DNA from 2 places in the Peribacillus sp. Aquil_B1 genome. Region 2 is predicted to be linked to the other one. Evidence: riboswitches for the same ligand, from Rfam matches in the RefSeq annotation. Region 2 holds a riboswitch; the other holds the start of a gene.
The links. Region 2 has a riboswitch for S-adenosylmethionine ahead of MPH60_RS11515 (Na+/H+ antiporter NhaC family protein). Riboswitches for the same ligand answer to the same signal wherever they lie in the genome.

Region 1 (3,188 bases), 770 kb from region 2:
CATGACCCTGCTCCGTGATGGCATTGACTTTTGCGACAAGTGAGGCAAAAAACTGCTTGGGCAGGTCCTGAAGCTGTCCGGATTTTTCGAATTGCACCATTTATACACCTTCTCTGAAATTTCTTGAAATTCTAGTCACAAATGATATATGTTTATCATAGTCTTGTAAAGCATTTTTTACATGTGGGGGTTTTAAACGATGAAGTGGAAAATAGCTTGTATTCAAATGGATATAGCATTCGGGCAACCTGATATCAATTTTCAGGTTGCGGAACAATGGTTGGAAAAAGCAGCACGGTCAGTACCCGATATCATCATTTTACCAGAGCTTTGGACAACCGGATACGACTTAAGCAGGTTAAATGAGATTGCTGATCAAGAGGCGGAAAAAACGATTGAATTTCTTAAAACACAGGCAAGGAAACACGAGATTCACATCGTAGGCGGTTCCATTGCGAAAAAAACGAGCAAGGGAATCTATAACACCATGATAATCATCGATAAACAGGGAAATCTCATAAAAGAATATGATAAGCTTCACTTATTTCAGTTAATGGATGAACATCATTTCCTGAAGCCAGGAGAAAAAGATGGTTTATTTACACTTGATGAAAAAATATGTGCTGGTTTCATTTGTTATGACATCCGTTTCCCTGAATGGCAACGAGCCCATACCGCTAAAGGCGCCGAAGTTCTATTCGTTACGGCTGAATGGCCAAAGCCAAGACTCGATCATTGGAGAGCCTTATTGATTAGCCGTGCCATCGAGAACCAAGCCTATGTTGTAGCCGTTAATCGTTCAGGCTCTGATGTCAATAATATCTTTGCCGGTCATTCCTTGATTATTGATCCTTGGGGGAATATCATAAGTGAAGCCGGAGAAGGAAACGAACTCCTGACAGGCACCTTGGACTTCAATAAAGTTACGGAAGCACGTAACAAAATACCTGTATTCGAAGATCGCCGTCCTGATTTTTATTAATTTACCCATTGACAAACTATTTAAAAAGTTGATATTATTTTCCCGAAGATTAAAATTTCAGAAAACATTTACTCTTATCAAGAGCAGGCTGAGGGATAAAGGCCCTATGAAGCCCAGCAACCGACTGTAATACCATTGTGAAATGGGGCGGATTCACCGCCGGATTATAAAATCCACAGAGCACGGTGCTAATTCCACCAGAATTCATTTTCTGGAAGATAAGAGGTCCGAAGCCAAAACTTCTGCCTCTTTCTATATGAAAGAGGCTTTTTTATTCTTATTTTGAATCCGGAGGGGAAAAGAATGACTCAAAACCATTCAAATTTTAAGAGATTGACAAACGAAACAGCCATAACCCTTGCAAAAAAACTTGGGTTGGTCAATGCGGATGCAAGTTTAACATGTATAGAAATCGGCGATGGAAACTTAAATTATGTTTTTCATATTACAGATACAGTCACAAATAAAGGGATTATAATGAAACAAGCGGTCCCTTATGCCAAGGTACTTGGTGAGAGCTGGCCGCTGACTTTGAAAAGAGCTGCCATTGAAGCGAATGCGTTGATTCATTTCAGAAGTTATTGCCCAGAATTCGTACCGCAAGTCTATTATTCTGATGAACAGCTTGCCATCACGGTCATGGAGGATTTATCGCACTTGAAAATCGTTAGAACAGGATTGATCGAAGGAGATTCCTATCCATTGCTTTCACAGCATATTGGTGAATATGTGGCGAAAACGGCATTTTATACATCCGATTATCATTTAGAACCCTCTGCGAAAAAGGAAGTGGCCCGCCATTTCACGAATCCCGAACTCTGCAAAATCACTGAAGTCTTTATTTTCACTGATCCATTTTTTGAGGAACTCCCGGGAGATTTCGAGGTGGAATTGACTGATGCCGCCAAAAATATATGGAATGATAAAGAAGTGATTCTTGAGGTCGCTAAGCTGAAACAAAGCTTTGAAACCGAGCAGGAAGCCTTGCTTCATGGAGATTTACATACTGGAAGTATATTTGCAAGTGAAACTGAAACAAAGGTTATCGATCCGGAATTCGCTTTTTATGGTCCAGTTGGTTTTGACCTGGGTCAATACACCGCCAACCTTCTCTTTCAGGCAGTCACACGTAATAGCGTTGGAAAGGAAGAGATTTACACACACCTTAATGAATTTTGGAAGGTCTTTGAAGAAACTTATTCCGAATTATGGGAAGGCCAAAATAAAAGCCCATTTCGCCATGTGAAAGGTTATCTGCCTTATTTACTGACAAAATTCAAAAAAGATGCATTCGGCTTTGCCGGCTGTGAACTGATTCGGCGAACCATCGGACTTTCCCATGTTGCCGATTTAAATGTCATTGAAGATAAAGAAACAAGGATCGCTGCCAAAACGGCAACATTGGAAATTGGTGCTTTTTTAATTAAAAAACGGGGAGAATTGGATGTTCCAGCTGTCATTGAAGCGTTGAAGCAACGTACACTGCCATCTTATTCAACCATTTAAAAGGAGACCTGCACATGACAACACTAGCACCATTACCTTATTCGGTACAATGGGCTGATACCCATATTACATTATTAAATCAACAAGCCCTTCCTTCCATAACTGAATTTATTGAACTTCATTCTGTTGATGATGTATATGACAGCATTTTGACATTAAAAGTTCGCGGAGCCCCAGCAATTGGACTGACTGCAGCATTTGGTGTTGCACTTGGTGCAAAACAGGAAACAACCGCTGAATTAGCGGAATTCAAAAAGAATGTAGCGAAGCATATTGAAAAACTCGCCTCTTCACGGCCAACTGCTGTCAACCTTTTTTGGGCGTTAAGGAGGATGGAAAATACTCTGCAAGCCGCGCAAAGCATTTCAACTGCCAAGGAAGCACTTGTATCGGAGGCTAAAGCCATCTTTGCCGAAGATGAAGAAATGTGCAGGAAAATCGGGGAACATGGTTTATCCTTATTCACTAGAGGAGATTCCATTCTAACGCATTGCAACGCTGGGGGAATCGCCACGGCTCGATATGGCACAGCCTTGGCTCCCTTCCACCTGGCTAAAGAAAAAGACTTTCCGCTAAAAGTGTATGCATGTGAAACCAGGCCTGTCCTGCAAGGAGCGCGTTTGACTGCCTGGGAATTGATGCAAGCGGGGATTGATGTCACATTAATTTCTGATAATATGGCTGCCCATACGATTCACCA
Region 2 (3,188 bases):
CATTAGCAGCACATTTAATAAATGAAGTTTTGCTGCATTTTAAATAATGAGTGGACATGGAAGAGGGGCAATTCGAATTTGGTCCTTCCAGCTTTCCTCAATGTTATCTCCATGATCAACTATCAGTTGAGGCTAAAACCTTTGACAGCACCCAGGCTGTCCGTGAATCATTCATGGACGGTCTTTTTTACGCCTTATTTACACGGGTTAATGGTCCAGCAATTGCTTGCCTACCCGTTATTGGTTTAACCATGACTCGGCCAAAGTTCACTATGATACTTGTGGGTTTTTGGTTTATAATAACAACCATCTAGGGGGGATTTTTTTATGAATGAATATAAAGTGACGGTCAGGAATGGCAGTACCTTGATCTTGTCGGAAATCATTAAAGCTGAAGATGAAAGAGAAGTCCTTGGAACTCTTTTGATTTCCAGCGAATTATTTAATCAACCATTTACCGACATCAGGATTTTAGAACGCTGATTTGTGCCTGCCCGTGTGATTTGTTACACTGTAATAAATTCTAATACGGTAGGCGATAGTATGTGTGGACGTTTTACTCTTTTCACTGATATTGAAGAAATAAAAGATCGGTTTGATATTCAAGGATCGTTTGATGAGGAATACCAATTCAGCTACAATATTGCTCCCTCCCAATCCGTCCTCTCCGTCATTAATGACGGGGCAAGGAATCGACTTGGATATCTTCGGTGGGGACTCATTCCTTTCTGGGCAAAAGACGAAAAAGTGGGCTACAAAATGATTAATGCCAGAGCGGAAACCATTGCTGAGAAAGCAAGCTTCAGGAATGCGTATATGAAGAAGAGATGCTTGATAATCGCTGACTCTTTTTATGAATGGAAGAAGACACCGGAAAGAAAAATACCGATGCGAATAAAACTGAAGAATCATGCTCCATTTGGAATGGCGGGTATCTGGGAATCCTGGAAATCTCCTGAAGGCATCAGCGTCTATTCGTGCTCCGTTATAACAACCGTTCCTAATGAGCTAATGACTAGCATTCATGATCGTATGCCTGTCATCCTTAAACCAGAAGATGAAAAAGATTGGTTGAATCCAACCAATAATGATCCTGCATATCTGCAGCAGTATTTAAAGTCATTCGATTCGGAACAGATGGAAGCCTTTGAGGTATCGACTGATGTGAACTCGACAAAGAATAATTCATCGACCCTAATACAACAAATTTGCTGAGAGGTCATTAGACCTCTTTTTTATATGAACTCTTTCCGATAAATGAAAATAACTGATTAACTGCATATGTCAAGATCTCTTTATAATCAGTAAGGAGTGCATGAGAAATAATTTAAAACTAATCCTTGCGAAAATAGACAAAATGCTGTACTCTTATATTTGCTTTTCAAAACGACTTTCGGTGACACTTTCAGAAACTAGATCGGTTTCGGCAACTTTTCAGCCTGGTCCTTTTCTGGTAGACATCGTAATTTTTGATAAATTATATAATTTAGATCTTCTTATCAAGAGAGACGGAGGGACTGGCCCGAAGATGTCTCGGCAGCGGACTTAATAGGAGTGCTGTGCCAAATCCAGCAGGCTGATTTTCGCCTGAAAGATAAGAAGGGTGTTTTTTATAAATTAAAAGACCTCTTCTTGTTGTTAACATAGAAGGGGTCTTTTTTATGCTGACAGTTTCTTGGCTATAGCTCCATGACTTGATAATCAAGTTCAAACGGGTGTTATTTGCGAAAACTGTTAATAAAATAAGAGCTGTGACACATGTCACGGGAAAAATAAAAAGAGGTGTACATCATGAGTGCAAACAAGAAAGGGAATCCATGGGCATTGATCCCATTTGTCGTATTTTTAATTTTATTTATAGGGTCCGGAATCATCACTAAAGATTTTTATTCATTTCCGGTGATTGTAGCGATTTCAATTGCTTCGGCAGCTGCATTGGCAATGAATCGGAAAGAGACATTCAATCAAAAGGTTGATATCTTCTGTAAAGGTGCCGGGGACGCCAATATTATGTTAATGGTTATCATTTTCCTTTTAGCCGGAGCTTTTGCCGAAGTTGCCAATGGCATGGGGGCAGTTGAATCAACAGTGAATCTTGCCTTAGCCGTTTTTCCGCAAAATTTATTAATGGTAGGGATTTTCATCATCGCTTGTTTTATTTCACTATCCATGGGGACAAGCATGGGAACGATTGTTGCACTGGCACCTATCGGGGTCGGGATTAGTGAGCAAACAGATATTTCGCTTGCCCTTTCAATGGCGGCCGTTATTGGTGGTGCGATGTTTGGGGATAACCTTTCCTTCATTTCAGATACGACAATCGCTGCAGTTCGAACTCAGGGAACGAAAATGAAGGATAAGTTTAAAGTGAATTTTTTCATCGTTTTACCTGCAGCCATCATCACATGTGCCATCCTGGGAATTTTAACGATGGGTGAACAAGCCGACATCTCCCAACAGTCTTATGATTGGGTGAAGATTCTTCCATATCTTTGCGTATTGATCACTGCATTGGCAGGAGTCAATGTGTTCTTGGTCCTTTCCATCGGAATCGTCTTTGCCGGAATTATCGGGTTGGCGGACGGAAGTTATCAACCGTTGGGTGTCATCCAAAAAGTTGGAGAAGGAATGGCGGGAATGTATGAAATCTCCTTCCTTGCCATTTTAATTGCAGGTATGGTAGCTGTAATCAAACATAATGGTGGCATCGATTATCTACTCCACCTAGTGACCCGAAATAGCAAATCAAAAAAAGGCGCGGAATTCAGCATTGCCGGGCTTGTTGGTTTGACGAACCTTTCAACGGCAAATAACACGATTTCGATTATAATTGCCGGGCCACTTGCCAAAAATATCGCTGAAAAGTATGGGATTGATCCGCGGAAATCAGCGAGCTTGCTTGACATATTTGCATGTTGTATCCAAGGGTTGATTCCATATGGGGCACAACTGCTTGTTGCAGCAGGGGTAGCAAAGATTTCTCCGATAAGCATCCTGCAGTATTCATATTACCCGATACTAATTGGACTTTGTGCTGTCATTGCCATCCTGATTGGTTTTCCACGGTTTCAGCCGGGAAATGATGGATCGAAGAACTAAAACAAAGTTGAGGAACGGGTGTGCGAGACTCCTGCGGGAAAAGCGAGTGCCCTACGTTCCATTCAACTTTCAAATTGTACAACCCCCTA

Region 1: linked by a shared signal. The riboswitch ahead of mtnK (S-methyl-5-thioribose kinase) and the one ahead of MPH60_RS11515 (Na+/H+ antiporter NhaC family protein) in region 2 are both predicted to bind S-adenosylmethionine.

What each region holds. Positions count from the first base shown of each region.
Region 1 covers NZ_JAKXEE010000001.1:1,575,942-1,579,129, reverse strand. Annotated here, with positions in the region: gene MPH60_RS07955 (pyridoxal phosphate-dependent aminotransferase) at 1-100, opposite strand, end outside; gene MPH60_RS07950 (carbon-nitrogen family hydrolase) at 200-982, shown strand; SAM riboswitch class I at 1,054-1,207, shown strand; gene mtnK (S-methyl-5-thioribose kinase) at 1,286-2,488, shown strand; gene mtnA (S-methyl-5-thioribose-1-phosphate isomerase) at 2,503-3,188, shown strand, end outside.
Region 2 covers NZ_JAKXEE010000001.1:2,348,346-2,351,533, reverse strand. Annotated here, with positions in the region: gene hutG (formimidoylglutamase) at 1-47, shown strand, start outside; gene MPH60_RS11525 (hypothetical protein) at 328-483, shown strand; gene MPH60_RS11520 (SOS response-associated peptidase) at 544-1,215, shown strand; SAM riboswitch class I at 1,494-1,601, shown strand; gene MPH60_RS11515 (Na+/H+ antiporter NhaC family protein) at 1,792-3,099, shown strand.